Regions from separate parts of the Myxococcus xanthus genome, predicted to be linked through region 1. Evidence: riboswitches for the same ligand, from Rfam matches in the RefSeq annotation. Region 1 holds a riboswitch; each other region holds the start of a gene.
The links. A riboswitch is a leader RNA that binds a small molecule or an ion and turns the genes downstream of it on or off. The one in region 1 is predicted to bind cobalamin.
Positions count from the first base shown of each region.

Region 2: linked by a shared signal. The riboswitch ahead of BHS09_RS33825 (hypothetical protein) and the one ahead of BHS09_RS32920 (aminotransferase family protein) in region 1 are both predicted to bind cobalamin.
Region 3: linked by a shared signal. The riboswitch ahead of BHS09_RS33845 (TonB-dependent receptor plug domain-containing protein) and the one ahead of BHS09_RS32920 (aminotransferase family protein) in region 1 are both predicted to bind cobalamin.

Region 1 covers NZ_CP017174.1:8,005,003-8,011,718, forward strand. The annotation lists gene BHS09_RS32905 (type 2 lanthipeptide synthetase LanM family protein) at 1-453, shown strand, start outside; gene BHS09_RS32910 (mersacidin/lichenicidin family type 2 lantibiotic) at 541-783, shown strand; gene BHS09_RS32915 (DUF1501 domain-containing protein) at 985-2,220, opposite strand; cobalamin riboswitch at 2,359-2,569, shown strand; gene BHS09_RS32920 (aminotransferase family protein) at 2,838-4,202, shown strand; gene BHS09_RS32925 (aldehyde dehydrogenase family protein) at 4,199-5,758, shown strand; gene BHS09_RS32930 (acetyl ornithine aminotransferase family protein) at 5,780-6,716, shown strand, end outside.
Region 2 covers NZ_CP017174.1:8,228,992-8,235,707, reverse strand. The annotation lists gene BHS09_RS33835 (ABC transporter substrate-binding protein) at 1-664, shown strand, start outside; gene BHS09_RS33830 (FecCD family ABC transporter permease) at 661-1,746, shown strand; cobalamin riboswitch at 1,767-1,978, shown strand; gene BHS09_RS33825 (hypothetical protein) at 2,122-3,441, shown strand; gene BHS09_RS33820 (cell surface protein) at 3,438-4,202, shown strand; gene BHS09_RS33815 (QcrA and Rieske domain-containing protein) at 4,235-4,738, shown strand; gene BHS09_RS33810 (FHA domain-containing protein) at 4,881-6,566, shown strand; gene BHS09_RS33805 (serine/threonine-protein kinase) at 6,652-6,716, shown strand, end outside.
Region 3 covers NZ_CP017174.1:8,237,242-8,243,957, forward strand. The annotation lists gene BHS09_RS33840 (MXAN_6577-like cysteine-rich protein) at 1-332, opposite strand, end outside; gene BHS09_RS33845 (TonB-dependent receptor plug domain-containing protein) at 304-2,367, opposite strand; cobalamin riboswitch at 2,427-2,673, opposite strand; gene BHS09_RS33850 (FHA domain-containing protein) at 2,680-3,036, opposite strand; gene BHS09_RS33855 (hypothetical protein) at 3,310-3,591, opposite strand; gene BHS09_RS33860 (hypothetical protein) at 3,606-4,262, opposite strand; gene BHS09_RS33865 (Vgb family protein) at 4,379-5,689, opposite strand; gene BHS09_RS33870 (FIST signal transduction protein) at 5,786-6,716, shown strand, end outside.

The sequences.
Region 1 (6,716 bases):
CGCGCCGACGCAGGGATGCACGGCGGTGATGGGCCGGCCTTCATGTGTGGCTGGTGCAATGGCGCACCCGGCATCGGGTTGGCGCGCATCTCCGGACTGCCGCTGCTCGATGACCACCGGGTGCGCGAGGAAATCGCAGCGGCGGTCCGCGCCACGCTCGCGGGAGGCCTGGGCTACAACCATGGCCTGTGTCATGGCGACCTGGGCAACGTGCTCTTCCTGCTGGAGGCCGCGCGCGCACTGCACGATGACACGCTGCTGCGGCGCACCTATCAGCTCGCGGGCGGCATCCTCCAGGGCATCGAGTCGCACGGCTATCAGCATGGCCTGCCCGACAGCATCGAGACACCGGGGCTGATGGTGGGGCTCGCGGGCATCGCCCACGGCCTGTTGCGGCTCGCGGCGCCGGAGCGGGTGGCGGACGTGCTCTCCGTGGCCCCTCCCGTCTCGTGAAGCGGCTTCGTTCCCGACGAACTCCGGCACCGCGAGGGTTGGCGGTCCGTTGGCAGTACCCCCCAACAACCCAAGAGGAGCAGCACCATGAGCCACAGCGACAAGAACCACATCCTCCGCGCCTGGCGTGACGCCGACTACTACGACAGCCTCTCCGACGCGGAGCGCGCCGCGCTTCCGGCCAGCCCCGCGTCCGTCATGGAGCTGGAGGATGCGACGCTGGCGTTCATCACCGGCGGCGATGCCGAGGCCTCCTGCCCCGCCACCCCCACGCCCAACGAGCTCACCTGTCTCTATACGAACTGCGGGCGCATTGCCTGCTGCCGCTGAGCGACGAGACGTGAGCTGACGCGGAAGGGCCGTGGCGGCTCGACGTGAATACGGACGTGGTCTGCGCAGGGGAGCGGCGGAGGAATGCCGCTCCCCTGTTTGCCCCGGACGGAGTTGCCGTGACGCGCCCACAGCGACTTCACACGGCATGAACAAGCCGCAGGAGCTGTCATCTTGGCGCCGAGAAGCTGAGCGCAGCGCCTATCCAAACAGGCCCAGTGACGGAGGCGGAGTGAAGCCAGGGAACACCCTCGCCAACTCCACACCGGGCCGACAGGCACGCAGGGCTTCCGCCAACGGCGCGCGCACGTCCGTCCATGCAGGCACATCGCGCCCGTCCTGCAAGCGCTCCGGCACCAGCGAATCGAAGCGTCCGTACACCCTGCCGCCCTTCACGCCGCCGCCCAGCACCAGCATCGCGCTGCCCACACCGTGGTCCGTTCCGCGGCTGCCGTTCTCCCGCACGGTGCGGCCGAACTCCGTCAACACCACCACCATCACCTGCTCCAGCCGAGGCCCCAGGTCCGCGGCAAAGGCCGCGAGCGCACCTCCGAGTTCCTGACAACGGTTGGCGAATGCCCCTGTCGCGGCACCCTGGGCGGCATGCGTGTCCCAGCCGCCCGACTCCGTCGCCGCCACCTCCAGCCCCACTTCTCCGTGGATGAGCCGCGCGATGTCCCGCAGCCGCTGCCCGAGCGGCCCCTTCGGATACACCACCGTCGCGCGCGAAGGCAGCTTCGCCAGCCGGTCCTCGTCCAGCAGGGCCATCGCCTCGAATGCGCCCTGCCCTGTCGTCCGCAGCGCCTCGTCCACGGCGCCCGCGTAGAGCGCACTGAAGCCTCGGGTGGCTTCCTCCCCTCGGCGTCCGCCTCGCAACCGGAACTCCTCCAGCCGCCCCATGGCCAGCGCCCCCGCGTCTCCGAACAACGCTCGGGGCAGCGTGGGTTGCAGCGCCACGGCGCGCAGCGCGGCGCCCTCCTCTTCCTCCAGCGCGCGGTTGAGCCAGCCATCCGGCGTCGACTTGCGCCCTGGCGTTCCGGACTCCACGAAGTCCTGCGCGTCGAAGTGGGAGCGGACCGGCTCCGGCAGTCCCACGCCATGCAGCACCGCCAGCCGGCCGTCGTGCCACAGCGGCATCAGCGCATCGAGCCTCGGATGCAAACCGAACGGCCCTGACAGCTTCAGCGCGGCATCCGGCCCGCTTTCCCGCAGTGCCAGCGAAGGGCGCGCCCGGTGGTACGCCGCATCCTCGATGGGCGGCACCAGCGAGAGCCCGTCCACGCCTCCGCGCAGGAAGACTGTCACCAGCGTGCGGCGAGCGACTGACGCTGGACTGGCGGCGAGCGCCCGCCCCAGGAACCCCGGAGCACAAACGAGCCCCGCGCCCGTCACTCCCAGGGCGCGCAGCAGATGGCGGCGAGTCAGCGGTGCGGTCATGACGTCTGGAGCTCCGGAGTCGCGGCCCGTCTCCAGGCAGGAACACGCATCTCCACGAGAGGTTAACTCGCTCAACACCTCCAGCGGCCTTCCCTCGCGGCGCGTCCGCGCGCCTTGACAGTCCAAGAAGGCCGACAGTACATACGGCCCCATGTTGGTGCCTGGGCCTTGGCCTGGGCTTAAAAGGGAACCCGGTGTGAATCCGGGGCTGCCCCGCAGCGGTAAGTGAGAACGAACCTCGTCACACGCACTGGCTCCCCCTGGGAGCTGGGAAGCGACGAGCAGTAGGAACCCGGCTCCGGCCGGAGTGCTCACGAGCCCGAAGACCTGCCCGCATCCGTTCGTGGGAGAAATCCACGGACGGTTTCGACCTGGAGCCGCGTGGGACGGCCGGAAGGTCCGAGCAGCGCTGGAGCCTCCAGCCAGTCTTCGCGCGCGCCTCGGCTTTTCCGACCCAACCCCGCTCGTGTGTCCAGTCGCCCGTGGGGGCGAAGGTCGGTCCGTGGGCTCCTCCGGGGCCTGGTGTGCGCCGACACGCGTGCATCGTGACAACCCTTCTTCCACGCGGGAGCCCTGTCGGGCGACCTCGGTCGTCCGCGCTGCGTGGAGGACGGACGATGCGGGACGAAGGCAGGCAGGGCGTGCGCTACCCGCAAGGGAATGTGCTGCTGCGCAACCTCGCGCGCGATTTCCCCGTGGTGACACACGGCCAGGGCGTCCACCTCTTCGACGCCACCGGCAAGCGCTACCTGGACGCCTCCGCGGGCGCGCTCGTGGCCAGCGTGGGCCATGGCAACCGCGAGGTAGTGGACCGCATCCACGAGCAACTGCTGCGCGTCGCCTACGTCAACGGCACCCACTTCACCACCGAGGTGACGGAGCAGCTCGCCTCCCGTCTGTGCGCGCTCGCGCCACCGGGCCTGGAGCGCGCCGCGTTCCTGGGCTCGGGCTCCGAAGCGGTGGAAGCCTCGGTGAAGTTCGCCCGGCAGCTCTGCGTGGAGCGCGGGCAGCCCCAGCGCACGAAGGTCATCACGCGCGTGCCCGGCTACCACGGCAACACGCTCTATGCCCTCTCGCTGTCGGGGCGGCCCCACTACAAGCAGTTCTTCGGCCCCATGCTGGCGGAGGTCGTCGCCACGCCCGCGCCCTACCCGTATCGCTCCGGCCTGGAGGACTACACACGCGACGGCGCGGAGCACTACGCGCGGATGTTGGAGGAGACGCTCCTCCGCGAGGGCCCGGACACCATCGCGGCCTTCATCGCGGAGCCGGTGATTGGCTCCTCCGCCGGAGCCTCCCCGCCACCGCCGGGATACTTCGAGCGCGTGAGCGCGCTGTGCCGGAAGTACGGCATCCTCACCATCGCCGACGAGGTCATGTGCGGCTGCGGACGCACCGGCCGATTCTTCGCCAGTGACGTGTTCGACTTCACCCCGGACCTGCTGGTGCTCGGCAAGGGCATCAGCGGTGGCTACGCGCCGCTGAGCGCACTGCTCGTGCGGCAGGCGCACCTGGAGGAGATGCGGCAGGGCTCTGGCGGCTTCATGCACGCGCAGACCTACCTCCAGGCTCCGTCGATGACGGCAGCCGGGCTGGCGGTGCTCGACTACTACGAACGGCACGACCTGGTGGCGCACGCCGCGCGCGTGGGCGCCCACTTCCAGCGGCGCCTGCGCGAGACGCTGCTGCCCCTGCCCTACGTGGGCTCGGTGCAGGGCGTGGGACTGATGGCGGGCGTCGAGTTCGTGGAGGACATCGAAAGCCGCCGCCCCTTCCCCCGTTCGCGCAAGGTGGTGGAGGGACTGATGGCCGAGCTGTTCGAGCGTGGCCTCGTCCTCTGGTCCAACACCGGCCACGCGGACGGAACGAACGGGGACCTGCTGATGCTGGGTCCCCCGCTGGTCATCACCGAGGCCGAGGTCGACGCGCTGGTCGACACGCTCGCGCAGGGCATCAACCACTACTTCCGGAGGGAGCCATGAGTTTCCGCATCACCTACTCGGTGCTGGACGCAGACATGTCCACGCTGCACGCGCGCTTCGATGAGGCGCTCACCACCGTGCGCGGGCGCCTGGGCGAAGCGCTGCCGTCGTGGATCGCCGGCGAGGCATACCGGAGCGACGACCTCCTGGAGAGCCGCAACCCTGCGAGGCCGGATGAGCTGCTCGCCACCTTCCACCGCACGCCCGTCAGCGAGTTGGACCGTGTGGTGCGCGTGGCGCGAGACGCCCAGCGCGGCTGGGGCGCCACGGCCTGGGAGGAGCGGGTGCGCATCCTCCGCCGGGCCGCGGACCTCATCTCCGAGCGCAGCCTGGAGTTGTCGGCACGGATGACGTTGGAAGTGGGCAAGAGCCGGCTGGAGTCGCTGGGTGACGTGGAGGAGTCCGCGGACCTGCTGCGCTACTACGCCGGCCAGCTGGAGCAGGCGGAGGGCTTCGTCCGTCCCATGGCGCGCCTGTCGCCCAACGAGGACACACGCAGCGTCCTGCGGCCATATGGCGTCTTCGCCGTCATCTCGCCCTTCAACTTCCCACTGGCGCTCGCGGCGGGCATGAGCGGAGGCGCGCTCCTGGGTGGCAACACCGTCATCCTCAAGCCCAGCGAGGAGGCCCCCTGGTGCGCGGAGGGCCTGTACCAGGCGCTCGCGGACGCGGGCCTGCCCCCGGGTGTCTTCCAGGTGGTGCACGGCGAAGGTGAGGCGCTGGGCGCGGCGCTGGTGCGGCACCCCGGCGTGGACGGCGTGTCATTCACCGGCAGCAAGGCCGTGGGCATGAACCTCCACCAGGTGATGTCCACCGGCCGCGTGCGTCCGTGCTTCCTGGAGCTGGGTGGGAAGAACCCGGCCATCGTCTGCCGCGACGCGGACCTGGAGGCCGCCATTGATGGCTGCTTCCGCTCCGCCTTCGGCCTGTCGGGCCAGAAGTGCAGCGCGCTGTCCCGCATCTACGTGCACGAATCGCTGCTGAACGACTTCACCGATGGGCTGGCGAAGAAGGCCCGGGACGCGGTGGTGGGAGACCCGTCGCTGGCGTCCGTGTTTACCGGCCCCGTCATCAACGCGGCGGCGGTGCAGCGCTTCGAGCGCGCGGTGGACGAGGTGCGCCGCGACGGCGCCATCATCGCGGGTGGAGAGCGGCTGCGGCTGGAGGGCGCGCTCGCCAAGGGCCACTTCGTCGCCCCCACCGTGGCGGCGCTGTCGCACGGGCACCGGCTGATGCGGGACGAGCTGTTCCTGCCCTTCGTCGGGGTGACGGGCTTCAGCACGCTGGACGAAGCCCTGCGGATGGCGAACGACTGTGAGTACGGCCTCACCGCGGGCATCTTCAGCCGCGACGCCGCGGACGTGGAGCGCTTCATGGCCGAAGCCGAGGCCGGCGTCCTCTACGCCAACCGCCGCACCGGCGCGACGACAGGCGCGTGGCCCGGTGTGCAGTCGTTCTGTGGATGGAAGGGCAGCGGCGCGTCCGGCAAGGGCGGCTGCGGCCCCTACTACGTCGCCCAGTTCATGCGCGAGCAGGCGCAGACCCGGATGGGCTGAAGCCCCCGCCAGGAAGACCTCATGACCATGCTCTATCCCGAAGTGAAGGTGGCTCCTCCGGGGCCAAACGCGCAGGCCATCATCGCGGTGGACCAGCGCTACAGCTCACCCTCGTACATCAAGGAGTACCCGCTCGTCGTCGAACGCGGCGAGGGGCCATGGGTGTACGACGTCGACGGCAACCGCTTCCTCGACTTCATGGCGGGCATCGCCGTGGCGTCCACCGGCCACTCCCACCCCGCCGTGGTGAAGGCCATCCACGAGGCCGCCGACCGCTTCCTGCACATCTGCGGCACCGACTTCTACTACGACGCCTTCTCCCGGCTGTGCGAGCGGCTCGCCAGCTACCTGCCGGAGATGGGGCCCAAGCGCGTCTTCCTGACGAACTCCGGCACCGAGGCGGTGGAGGGCGCGCTCAAGCTGGCGCGGCACCACACGCGCCGCCAGTACGTGGTGGCCTTCAAGGGCGGCTTCCACGGCCGCACCATCGGCGCCATCTCCCTCAACTCCTCCAAGGTCGCGCAGCGCGCCTTCTTCGGGCCGCTGCTGCCCGGTGTCATCCACATCCCCTACGCGAACCCGTACCGTTGTCCCAACGGCTGCGCGCCCAACACGTGCGGCGACGCGTGCAACCCGGCGCTGATGCTGGAGCGGGAGTGGTTCGTCAACCACGTGGACCCGCGAGAGGTGGCCGCCATCTTCGTGGAGCCCATCCTGGGTGAAGGCGGCTACGTCATCCCGCCGGCTTCGTTCCTCCAGCACCTGCGCCGCATCTGCGACGCCCACGGCATCCTGCTCGTCTTCGACGAGGTGCAGTCGGGCATCGGCCGCACGGGGAAGATGTTCGCGGCGGAGCACTTCGGCGTGATGCCGGACATCCTCCTGTCCGCCAAGGGCATCGCCTCCGGCATGCCGCTGGGCGCCATCATCGCCCGTGAGTCGGTGATGACATGGCCGC
Region 2 (6,716 bases), 220 kb from region 1:
CGAGGCGAAGGAGGTGGCGAAGCTGCCGCGCGTGGGCGGCTTCACGGACCCTTCCGTGGAGGCGGTGATTGCGCTCAAGCCGGACCTGCTCCTGGTGCAGCCCGGGCCGGGCAACCAGCGTCCGGTGGAGAAGATGGCGGAGCTGGGCGTGCCCGTGCTGCTGCTGCCGCTCCACTCCGTGGCGGACGTGCTCGCGGCCATGCGCGCGGTGGGGAAGGCGCTCGGACGGGAAAAGGAGGCGGAGGCGGTGGTGGTGGGCATCGAGGCCACGCGCACGCGCATCCGGGAGGCGGCGAAGAAGCTGCCCGCGCCGCGGGTGCTGTTCGTCTATGGCTTCGAGCCGCTCGTGGTAGCGGGGCCTGGCTCCTTCGCGGACGAACTGCTCCGGGACGCGGGCGGCATCAACGTGGCGGCGGACGCGAGCTCCGCGTACCCGGTGTACTCGGTGGAGCGCGTGGTGCGTGCCCGGGCCACGGTGGTGGTGGATGCCGCGGATGTGGACGTGGGCAAGGACAAGCTGAGGGCACTGCCTGGCCTGTCCAGCGCGCGCTGGGTGGACCTGCCCTCCATGTCGCTGCTGCAGCCGGGACCTTCGTTGGGGCGGGGGCTGGAGGAACTCTTCCGTTTGCTGCATCCGGAAGGAACGGGTAAGGCCGCGCCGTGAGCGAGCCGGCGACATCCCAGCGTGCACATGGCGGAGCGGGAGGGTTTCGTGCCTCGCGCGCGGTGATGTTGTTCGGAGGCTTCCTCGTGTTGGCGGTGGGGTGCCTGGCGGTGGCGGTGCGCTTCGGTGAGCAGTCCATCTCCCTCACCGCCGCACTGACGGAGCCCACGTCCACGGACGCCGTCATCTTCTGGTCGCTGCGGCTGCCGCGCGCGCTGCTGGGGGCCATCGTGGGCGCGGGGCTGGCGGCCTCGGGCGCCACGCTCCAGGGGCTCTTGCGCAATCCGCTGGCGGACCCGTTCGTGCTCGGCGTGTCCGGCGGGGCGGCGATGGGGGCGACGCTGGCGCTCGCGGTGGGGCTCGGCACCGTGGGGGAAGTGGCACCGGGCCTGGGCGGCGCCATGGCGCGTCTGTCCGCGCCCGCGCTCTTCTCCTTCCTGGGCGCGGGGGCCGCCATCCTCTTCGTCCTCTCCGCCAGCCGGGGCTCCGCGTCGCGCGCGCCCTACGCCGCGCTGCTCACCGGCGTGGTGTTCAACGCGTTCGCCTCCGCGGCCATCACACTGGTGAAGACACTGTCCGCCCCCGACCGGCTGGGGGAAATCCTCTACTGGCTCGCCGGAGCGCTGGGGTACGAGCGCGGCGGCACGCTGGCGCTCTCCGCGCTGCTTCAGGCCGGCGCGATTGGCGTCATGTGGGTGCTCTCCGCACGGTTGAACCTGTTGTCGCTGGGTGACGATGACGCGGCGTCCCTGGGGGTTCCGGTGGCGGCGACGCGCCGCTGGTTGCTGCTGGCCGCCAGCGCGAGCGTCGCGGGCGCGGTGGCGCTCACGGGGTTGATTGGCTTCGTGGGCCTCATCGTGCCGCACCTGCTGCGGCTGGCCTTCGGGCCGGACCAGCGGCTGCTGGTGCCACTGTCGGCGCTGGGAGGCGCGGCCTTCCTCGTCCTGTCGGATTTGCTGGCGCGGCTGGCCTTCCCCTTGTTCGGGGCCGAGCCTCCCGTGGGCGTCGTCACCGCGCTGCTGGGCGGCCCGCTGTTCCTCGCGCTGCTCCGGCGGCGGGTGCGTCTGGGGACCAGTCATTGACAATGGCTTGCACCCGCCATATCCCCGCCCGCGTCCTCGGTGTCGCCGTGGAACCACGGTGACTCAAGGGAACCCGGTGTGAATCCGGGACTGCCCCGCAGCGGTGAGCAGGAACGAACGCCGTCACGTGAAGCACTGGCCCGAAGCGGGCTGGGAAGCGACGGCAAGTAGGTGGGTGCTCCGTGCACCCGCGCCTGCGAGTCCGAAAACCTGCCGAAGACCCGTGCCCCTGGCACGGACATCACCGAGGCCTCCGAGGGGAGGCGGCGGGGGCGGTGCTGTCCGGCGCGAAAGGTCCGCCGGGGCTTTGCCTTCGGCCGTGTCCTCCTGGAAGCCCATTCGCCCGTGGGGGCGGAAGAGGGAGCGAGGACACCGATGAAGTACGCCGATGTGAAGCGCGCAGGAGCCCGCACGAAGTCCCTGATGTTCGCCACGGCCAGTCTGGTGCTGGCGGTTGCCACCACGGGCTGTGGCTCCGAATGCGTGGATGTCTACGACTGCCGCAGCGAGAACGGCCCCGCTCCCGCGGGCCAGGAGTGGACGTGCGCCTCGGAGAAGTGTGAGACGCGGCCCATCCAGCAGGTCCCCGGGGAAGACGCGGGCACCGACCCGGAGTCCGATGCTGGCACCAATCCGGAGCCGGACGCGGGCACGGAGCCGGACGCGGGTACGGAGACGGACGCTGGCACGGAGTACACGTGCGAGACGGCGCCGTACGACCCGGTGCTCGGCACGCTTCAGCTCCAGGCGGGCTTCGAGACCGCGGGCTCCGCGCCCATGCCGGACGACGTGCTGGCGGTGGCCGTCACGCCGGGCCCCACGTACGCGGTCTATGCCGTGCAAGGGGATACGAGCGCGGACGTCTATTCGCTGGGAATCTGGCCGGACCTGACGCCTTCCTCGTCGCCGCTGTTCAACGTCCTGGCGCCCGAGGACCGCGGGGCCACGTCGGGCATCTTCCCCAACCGCTTCCTCGTGCATGGCGCCGAGCGGCTGCTGGCCGGCTACACGAAGTCGGGTGGCGCGGGCACGGTCTCGCTCTATGACGTCGTCACCCCTGGCAACTCGAGCTACGTCAACTCGCCGGGCAACATGAGCGCCGCCGCGTTCACGTCGGGCACGACGTCCGCCTTCCTCATCAACAGCACGGGGCTGTCCGCCATCAACGGCTTCGGAATCTATGCGCTGGTGACCTCCTCGGACCCCATGGCCTCCGTGAAGGTGGCCGACTTCCCGCAGACCGCTGGCGGAAATGGCTTCAGTGCCGTGGCGAACAACGGCGTCTCCGTGTTCGGTTTCGCCGTTCCGCCGGATTACACCAACGTGGCCTACGCGGTGGCGCCCTCTGTCGTGAGCGCGGCGCTCTCCTCCAACACGCCGTTCGCCTTGGATGCGCAGCCGCAGATTGACGTGGGCAGCGACTTCAACGCGGCCTCCGCCTTCGGTGACGGCGTCGTCGTCAAGCGGGGGGCCTACGATGCCACCTGGCAGTTCGTCACCACGGACGTGTCCCGCTATAGCCTGTCCGCGGACGCGACCCCGGGTCAGGTCGTCATTGGCGAGCGCACGCCGGTGCTGTCGTTCGTGGACCAGTGCACCTCCGTGACGCAGCTGACCCACCTGGGCTCGGACCTGCTGGTGGGCATCGAGGACGTGAACGGCGAGCGGCTGGTCCGCATTCGGGCCGTGCCGTGAGCCATCGCGGCCTCCACCGCTTCGCCTGGGGCACGGCGCTCGCCGTGCTCCTGGGCGCCACCGCGTGCGGTGACGATTCCTCCGGCGTCGGCGAAGACGCGGGAACGGACCCGGTGCGGGACGACGCGGGACAGCCGGATGGCTCCACACCGCTGGAGCCCGATGCCGGACTTCCGCCCGAGGACCCGTACGCGGACGAAGTCGTCCTCTTCGAGCCCGGCGACTTCGCGGGCTTCGGGCAGGACCGCTTCCCGGACGTCGTGCTCGGGCCTCCGTCGGGGCTGGGGCCGGACAACGGCTCGCTGGACGTGCTCTCGCTGGGCCGGGGCGGCACAATCGTTCTGCGCTTCACCGACATCGCCGTGATGGATGGGCCGGGCGTGGACCTGCTCGTGTTCGAGAACACCTTCCGCGTCGCGGGCGGAGCAGCCACGTACTCCGAGCGGGGCATCGTCTCCGTCAGCGACGACGGCGTCACCTGGCACGAATTCCCGTGTGCCACCACGGACGCCGCGGGCGGCTACCCGGGATGCGCGGGCGTCGCCACCGTCCAGGCCAATCCGGCCAACGGCGTCAGCGCCACGGACCCCGCGGTTGCGGGCGGAGACGGGTTCGACCTGGCGACGGTGGGCCTGAGCCGCGCGCAGTACGTGCGCATCGTCGACGCGGGCAACAACCGCTACGGCGGCACCTCCGGAGGCTTCGACCTGGACGCCGTCGCGGTGGTGAACGGCGTGTCGCTTCGGAGCGGCACGCCGTGAAGGGGCTCCCGCCACGTCCATGTCCCTTGTCCATGACAGGGGAGGTGGACCGCCGCGCCGCGCTCGGCACGCTGCTCAAGGGCACCTGTGCCCTGGCGGCGTTCGGGGCGGGGTGTGGTGACGGGTGGCGGGAAGCCGTGGTGCTCGACCCTCCCGATGCGGGAGGGCCGGGCCCGTCTTGTGCGCCGCGGGTACCGTCGGGCCCGCCCGGCGAGGGCTGGGTGGAAGTCTCGTTGGTGGAGCACCCCGCGCTGGAGGTCCCCGGCGGCGCCGCGGAGGTCCGCATCCCCCAGGCGCTGCTGGACGTGGTGGTGGTCCACACGTCACCTGGCTGTTACACGGCGCTCTGGCGCATCTGCACGCACGGTGATTGCGCCGTGGACTGGGTGCCGGCCGACGGCGTCATGGAATGCCCCTGTCATGGCTCCCGCTTCACCCAGGAGGGGCAGGTGCTGAATGGCCCGGCGACTCGACCGCTCGCGGCCTTCCCCGTGGTGAGACAGGGCGCTTCCCTGTTCATCCACCGGCCCCGCTGATCAATTGTTCGGGCATCCGTACCGCAGGTGAAATGACGCGGTGCGAAGAGACGCGTCCTGACGCCGGGTTACCGAATACCCGCACTGAGTCAGTGTCTCCTTCTCTCAACAGGCGGGAGAGTCGTGTAATGTCGGGCATTCGATGTGGCAGATCATCATCAACGGGCCCGGCTACTTCGACACGTCGTACGATCTGCCTGAGGGCGTGACGAGCCTCGGCCGCGCGGACGAGAACGATATCGTCCTGGGCGGCGATCTCGTCTCACGCCGGCATGCGAGGCTGTACGTCGACGGTGACGTGCTGCGAATCGAAGACCTGGGCAGTCGCAACGGCAGCCGCATCAACGGCGCGCCCTTGCAGGGCTCTCGGCAGCTCGCCGCCGGAGACTCGGTGGCGCTGGGCGAGAACGTCCTCTCCGTGCGCCAGCCCAACACCGTGGAGAACGCGGCCACGGAGATGGTGGACCTGGGCGCGGGTGGCGTCGTGCGCTTCGGCCACGGCCAGGACGTGGGCCCCTCCGTCCTGTTGGCGAAGAACGTGCGCGACGCGGACGTGCTGCGGCTCCTGGACAACGTGGGCCCGGTCTCCTTCGACGACAGCTTCTCCGCGTCCGCGCCGCTGCCCGCCGCGAGCCCACGCGTGGGGCAGGAGACGCTGGTGCTGTTGTTCCGCACCGCGGAGGCGCTCTCGTCGGCCACGACGCTGTCGTCGTTCCTGGACTCCACCATGGACCGGCTGCTGGAGGTCACCGACGCGACCACGGCGGTGGTGCTGCTCAAGCACGCCACGGGCGCCATGGTGCCCGCCGCCGTGCGCCACCGCGGCCGGCTGGCCAAGGGCGAGGTACCCGTCTCGGATGCCATTGTGGAGGAGGCCCTGCGTCAGGGCCGCGCGCTCGCCGTGGGCGACGTGCGCGATGACCGCCGCTTCGCGGGCCGGGAGAGCGTCATCCTTTACGGCGTGGACCGGGTGCTGTGCATCCCCATCGGCACCGAGCCGCCCTACGCGGGGGTGCTCTACGTCAACCTGTCGGCCAAGGGTGACGCCAGCGTGGAGTCGATGCTGGATACCTGCACCGCGGTGGCGCACCTGGTGGCCACCGGCGTGCAGAAGTTCTCCCCGCGAGAGGGGAGTCCCGCGGCGGACAGGCTGCGGCGCAACCTGGAGCGCTTCCACCCGCCGGACGTGGCCGAGCGCCGCGCCGCCGAGGCCCAGAAGCAGGGCGGCAAGCTGCCCGGCCTGGAGGAGCGCAACCTCACCATCCTGCACGCGGAGCTCGTGGGCTTCTCCGTGTTGTCCATGCGCATCGGCGCCGCGCGCGCCACGCAGATGCTCAACGACTTCCACGCGCGGATGAGCGGCATCGTCTTCAGCTTCGAGGCCACCGTGGAGGGCTTCCGGGGCGAATCCCTGCGCGCCCTCTTCGGCGTTCCCTACGTGAAGGGCGAGGATTCGATCCGGGCCGTCCGGGCCGCCCTGGCGCTGCGCTCCGAGTGGGAGCGGTCCATGGCGCGCCGGCCCCTGGACGAGCGCTGCGAGCTGCGAATCGCCCTGCACAGCACCCGGGCCCTGGTGGGGATGATCGGCACCGAGGTGCGCCCGGACTACACCGTGGTGGGGGACGGCGTCGGGATTGCGGGGTGGCTTGCCGGCACCGCCAGCCCGGGCCAGGTGCTCATCACCGGCAAGGTCCTGGCCACCGTGGGGGCTCGCTTCGACGTCCAGCCGCTGGGCGAGCGCCTCATCCGCCCCCCGAAGGACAAGGTAGCGGCCTTCGAGGTGCTGGAAGAGGATGTAGGCCAGTTGACCAATCCCGGCTTCCGCTGAGGGGGCCGCGTCCGGTTGACGGGTTGCTGGGACGTACCGGGAAAGGGTTCAATACGGACCCCGTCGTGGTGAACCCCCGCACCGCATGAACTCGTCAACCCAACCCGCCCGGTTGAGACCCTTCCGGCCCCAGCCCTTTGGCCGGTACAC
Region 3 (6,716 bases), 230 kb from region 1:
CACACGAGCCCGGCGGAGCACGCGTTGCCACAGGCGCCGCAGTTCGTGGCATCGCTCGCCGTGGCCACACACGCGCCACCGCAGGACTCCGTCCCCGGACGACAGCCACAGACGCCGGCCTGACACGTCTGGCCGGCGCCGCACGCGTTGCCACAGGCGCCGCAGTTGGCGACATCGCCGCCCAGGTCCACGCAGGCGTCGCCGCAGACGGACAGGCCGGAGGTGCACACCGCGCCCTCCTCGGGGCACCCGGTGAGCAGCAGCGCCGCCACTGCCACCAGCAGCAAGGTCGGAAGGAATGGCTCAGGGGACAGGGGACGCGGGCGAGGCATGGGGCTCCCGAGTGGAGGAGGAAGACGGTGACGCGCCTGGCTCGAGCGCCACCGCGAGCGTCACATAGGCGGCGCGTCCCGGCAGCGGGAAGCCCGTGAAGTCGAAGGTCCGGACGTCGAGGAGGTTCTTCAGCTCGACGGACAGGGTGAGGTCCGGCCCATGGAGGAAGGTGCTGGACGCGCCCGCGCTCACCAACGTGCGTGATGGCAAATCGAGCGAGCCGGTGCGGTTGATGAGCTGAGCGGACTGGTAGAGCACTTCCGCGCGGGCGTTGAGCCAGTCCGGCCCCGCGCGCACCCGCCCCACCCACTTGTGCCTGGGACGGTACGGCAGGTCCTTGCCGAAGAAGCGCGGGTCCCCGTAGCGGTTCTCCGTGCGCAGATACGTGTAGCCCGTGCTGGCCAGGAGCCAGGCGAAGGGCCGCGCCTCGCCCTCCAGCTCCAGACCCCACACGCGCGCGGTGTCGAAGTTGTACGGGCGCGCCATCAGCGGCGGGTACAGCTCATAGGCGATGAGGTTCTCGTAGAGCGCCGCGAAGCCGCCCAGCGTGAGCCCCCAGCGTGGCGCCGCGTCCTCGGAGTCTTCCGGACCGGAGCGCCACATCACCGCCGCGTCCGCGTACAAGGCGCGCTCGGGCTTCAGCCCGGGGTTGGGCAGCAGCGTCCCCTGCCGGATGTACAGCTCCAGGAAGGACGGCGCGCGGTGGGACTGCCCGGCGTTGGCGCGCAGCCCGAAGCCGCGTCCCAGTTCGACGGATGCACCCAGCTTCGGCGACAGCAACCAGTACGGCCCCACCCGCTCCAGCCGCAGCGAAGGCACCACGTCCAGCGCGCCGCCGAAGAGCCTCACCTCATCCATGGCCATGACGCTGGCGCGCCACCACGACGCGGCCTGTGCGCCCTCCTCCTGAGTCACCGTCTCACCCGAAGTCGCCACCGTGACGGTCAGCGACTGGCGCTCTCCCAGCGGCCTGCGACCCTCCAGCTCCACGCCGCCCACCGAGTGCCGCTGCGCGCCGCCCGCGCCGGGAATGCGCCCCGTCACCTCCAGCCCGTCACGCCGGAAGAAGCCTCGCGCACTCCCCTGCCCCAACCCGTCGAGCACGCCCGACCAGCGAAGGCCCAGCGCCAGCCGCCCCAGCTCCTGGTCTCCGGTGGACTGGGGATTCTGCACGGTGCCCGGAATGGCGCGGTCCTCCAGGGACAGCTCCGCGAGCGCATCCAGCCGCGAGCCTCCCGCGAGCCGCCTCCGGTAGCGCAGGAGCGCGCCCCCCCCCTGCGCGTTGTTGCGGGCACGCCGCTCGGAGACCTGGGGATTGCCATCCACGGCGGGCAGTTCGTCCACGTCGTAGGCGAAGTCACCATCCGAGCGGCCCGCGTGCACCAGCAGCAGCGCCTGCCCGCCCAGCATCGGCCCCGTGGCGGCGACGTGGCCCAGCGCCGTGCTCCAGCTCCCGTAGGTCACCTCACCACTCGTGCGCAGGTTCGGCCCCGGTGCGCGGGTGATGATGTTGATGGCGCCGCCCAGGCCGCCCGAGCCATAGCGCGCGCCCGCGCCACCTCGCAGCACCTCGAAGCGCTCCACCAACGCGGAGGGAATGAGCGACAGGTCCGACAGGCCGCCCGCGCCGTTGAGCGGAATCCCATCCAGGAACACGAGCACGCCGTTGGACGACGCGCCCCGCACCACCAGGCTCTTGCTCTGTCCGTAGCCACCGGAGTCCTGCACCGCGAGCCCCACCGAGCCCACGAGCAACTCCGCCGTGTCGCGCGCCTCGCCCGCTCGCTCTCGCGCATCAATGACGGTGATGGCGCCCGTCGGGTCCCTCCGCTCCGGAGACTCGGGCGGAGGCGGTGTCCTGCCGCGGACCACCGTAGTGCGCGTGGGGGCGGACCCGGGTGCGGCGGAGGGCACTTCCCCAGAGGCAACCACGGCCGCGGGCGGGGCAGCGGCCTCGGAAGGCTGCGCCCTGACGGGACATGGAAGGCTGAGCACCAGGCACACGACAGGCCCAGCGAGGAAGGTCCACCGCATGCTCCGCCTTCCGCTCCCTCCGACGAAGAGAGAAGGCCAACCGCCCGGGCCCGCGAAAGGCTCGGCCGCACCCCTGGGCAGGTCTCCTGGCTGACGGACTCTGGCGACTGGCGCACGCTGCGTCATGCCAGAAGAGGACTTCCGCCTTCCCCCGGAACGGCGCTCGGCCGCGGATGGAGTGGCGACAAACCGAAGCCCCCGGCCCTGACCTCAGGGCTGCCCGTTCACAGTGGCGGGACCGCGCCGGACTCTCACCGGCTTCCCTCTTGAAAGCCCGACATGGGCACCCAAGGGCGCGCCCTTTGTAGGAGGTCACCTCCGGCGGGTCAAGCTCACCGGGGGCGTCAGCGAGGACACGCGCACGGACTGCTCGAAGGCATACGTCTGGAGGAACAGGAGCTCCACGTTCCCCAGCGTGAGCCGGGAGCGGCACAGCAGCGGCGCGGGCCGGCCCGGCAGGATGAGCACCCCATCCTGGTACGTCCCCCGCTCGCTCTCCAAGTCCGTCACGCACCACAGTCCGGTGTGCGGCTCACGACGAAGGCGCGCATGCAGGCGGGACACCGTGGGCTCGGCGAGGACGATGTCGCACTCGGCGCCGCTGCCCACCGTCACCTCGGCGTCCGCCGGGCGGAACCGCGGGCGCACCTCCAAAACCACGGGCGCCATGGCGCAGGGCGTCGATGCCTTCTCGGTTGACCGGGACGCCCCACCGAGCGGCCGCGTGGAAGCAGGCTCCCACAGCAACACGGGCCAGCTCCCATCATGGGCCCGCGCATCGCGAGGAGCTGGCTGGAACACGCGCACCTTCCTGTTCACCGGATGGACGCGCGCAACATGGACACGAGACGCCGGCGGCGCCAGTTCCTGGAGCCTCATGACGTGCGATTCACCGTCGAGTCCCACCGCGTGGGATGTCCACCCACGCCTGCCACCAGTCGACTACGGAACGTCCGGAGTCCCCGCGTCCTCGCAAGTCACGCCCGAGCCGGCATCCGGCTCGACCTCCGCGCAATCCGGAAGCGCCAGCTCCAGGCCCTCCTCACCGAGGAGCAGGGCCTCATCGTCATCGGTGGAGAAGGTGCCCGTCCCACCGTCCGCGACACGCATCCGCGCGATGGGGTCCTCCACGGCGCAGCCTCCGCTCCAGGCCAGCAGTGCCAGGACGAGCAGGTGCCGGAACGTCCCGCGAGGCGCGTGCGATGCGAAGTCAGTGCGGTTCATCGGGCGGCCACCTTTCACGGGAAGACCATCATCGCGACGCTCAGTCGCGGCCGGACGGCCCATCCCTCATGGAGCGGTTCGAACCCCTGCGCGCTCTGGAAGCCGATGAGGGGGCGGCCGAAGACGACGTCCATCGCCAGCGAGCCCTCCACTGCGAAGTACTTCGAGAAACGCCAGCGCAGGGAGGTATCCGGCCCCGTGAGGAGCGCGGGGACGAAGCGGGGGCCAGCGGTGTCCAGTCCGCCCACGCGGGCAAAAGCGGTCCGGCCGAAGAGGAGGAAGCCCGCCCCCGCGCCCACGCTCCAACGCCACTCACCCGAGCGGAGCACGGGCGTGTCCAGCCAGAAGCCGAAGACGTACTGCTCCAGCTTCACCTCGGTGCGGGTCTCCACCATGCTCGACGGGAGACCCGCCAGGAACTGGAAGCGGAAGCGCAGCCGGGGAAACTCCCAGCCGGCCCCGAGCAGCCATCCCTGGTAACCCGCCGAGGCGTAGCCGTCGAGCGATGCGAGGCCGCCCGCCAGGAGCTGCCACTGCACGGATGAAGACTCCGGGGCCACCGGAGCGGCTTCCGCCCGGGGAACATCCGCCGTGTCCGCCGCCAGCGAAGCGGAACCCGCGAGCAGCCCTCCCACCACGCCGAGTCGCAGCAAGACGGTGCCCGATGCCATGTGGGCAACGCTACCGTCCTGGCAATGGGGGACGGAAGCCCCCCGCCCGGCCACTCAACGGTTCGTTGCGCGCGGAAAGTGCCGAGCGGCCAGTTCCTCGCGCCAACCGGCCCGTGTCACGGCAGCCGGTGGAACAGCGGCAGGTTCGCGGGGGCGGGATACACCGCGACGCCATGCGTGGCCCCGAGGTCGGGGCTGGAGATGACGACGTCGGGCGTGGGCGCTCCGGAGACGCTGAGCTGGCTCGGGCTCAGCCGGGAAATCTTCCCGGAGTTGTAGGCCATCCAGAGTCCCCCTCCTTCGTCGAACGCGAGTTCCTTGGGGCCGCCCGCGTCAATCTGGATGCTCGGGACAACGCTCACCGCGCCGGAACCCTCCTGGTCGGCGGGCGTGAGCCGCACGACGACGCCGCTCGCGCCATAGGAAACCCACAGGTTTCGCTCCCCATCGAAGGCGAGCCCCGCGGGGCCCGCGAAGCTCCTGCCCGGAGCGGCTTCCATCACGTCGATGCTCGCGACGGGCGTCACGGTGCCGGACGCCTGGAGGCTCGATGCAGCCACCTTGTGGACGCGGGAGGCCCCGGCCCTCACGTCTCCCACCCAGAGGTTGCCCATGGCGTCGAACGCGAGCGTGGAGGGGTCCCCTAGCCCGCTCAGCACGACCTGAGGCGCCGGAGCGGTGCCGGAGACAAGCTGGGCCGCGCCAAACCGGACGACGGTGTCGCTGAACCCGATGGAGGTCCAGAGGTCGCCAGCGGCATCGAACGCAATGGCGATGGGACCAGGGCTCCCGGCGCTCAACACGCCGCCGCGCATGATGACGTCGGGGCTCTTGACGCCAGAAGCGCCCAGGTCGCTGGCCGGATAGCGCCTCAACTCACCCGACCCCAGCGCGGCCCAGAGGTTGCCACGCTTGTCGAACGCGAGCCCCGAAGCGCGGGGAATGCCCGGGCTCGAACCGAGCTGGACGGAGGCCGACGGCGCGCCCGTGACCTCCAGGTCCGCGGCGGCGAAGGCCTCCACCTCGGCCGCCCCGTTGCTGGTGGACAGCCACAGCCGCTGGCTGCTGGGGATGAGCGCGTATTGAAGGGTCGCGTTCGCCACCTCGCCATCCAAGACGCATAGCTGGCGCGCTGGCGCATCATAGGCGGCGCGAACCCGGCCGCCGCTCCCCGCCACCGGCTCGGGGGAGAGCGTCCACATGCCCGCCGTGAGCCCCGCCAGCCGGCCGCCCGCGCGCACCTCCCGGGACTCACTGCCTCGGCGGATGATGACGTGAGGGCTGGCGGAGGCCGGCAGTCCCTGGATGGCCAACTCCAACGCACCCGTGCCCGTCTCGGGACACCCGCCTGGGTCCGGGTCCGAGCTATCGCCACACCCCACGGAAATCACGACGGCCAGGACGAAGAGAATGCTTCCGTTTCTCACGAGGTCCCCCCTTTCAAGCGCACGCTGCGCTCACTCGATGAGCATGGGGATACAACTGGGCGCACGAGGGGGTGTCAACCAAGGCAGGCCCGAAAGGTGCCCGCTTCGGCCGAACGAAGCCGGCTCAACCTGCACGCCAGCACGCGCGTGAATATCGATTCCAGTGGGATGCGGATGCAGATTGGAAAGAGCAGCTCGCCCGATGGCGAAGTCGCCGCCCGGGAGGCGATCGCGGAGGCGCTGCGAGACGCGGACGCGCCCACCTTCGCCCTGGTCTTCTGCACGGACCAATATGACGCGGATGACCTGGCGGCGGCGCTCCGGCGGGAGCTCCGGGACCTTCCCTGGGCCGGATGCTGCGCGGCGGGTGTTTTCGCGGGGACCGAGCTACTGCTCCAGGGATTGGTGGTCGCGCTGTTTCGCGGGGTGGACTTGCAGGTCGGGACGGGGATGGGTGGGCCCGTCAGCAAGGACCCCAGAGCGGCCGGACGTGACGCGGTGGCGAGGGCCATCGAGAAGCTGCCTCCCATGCCGCCGGAGCGCCGCCGTGCGCTGCTCGTCTTCCCGGACGGGCTGAGCGGGAATCCAACGGAGGTCGTGCGCGGGGCGCAGCAGGAGGCGGGGGCGGGCGTCGTCTGGGCGGGGGGCGGAGCGGGAGGCAACCTCCAGAGCGCCACGACGGCCCAGTTCACGGATGGGCAGGCATACCGGGACCAGGCGGTGGTGATTGCCTTTGATGCCCAGGCGCCGATAGGCGTCGGGATTCAGCACGGCTGGTATCCATACGGCCCACCGACCCAGGTCACGAAGGCCCACGGCGCGACCGCCATCGAGCTCGATTACGAGAGCGCGTTCGAGGTCTACCGGCGCACGGCCGCGAGCCGCGGAGACGCGCTGGACGAGCAGGGCTTCGCCCGCTTCGCGATGACCCACCCGCTGGGGATTCCCCAGGCCAATGGAGAGTTCGTGATTCGCGATCCAATCTCCATCGGCCCCGATGGCTCGGTCCGCTGCGTCGCCGAGATAC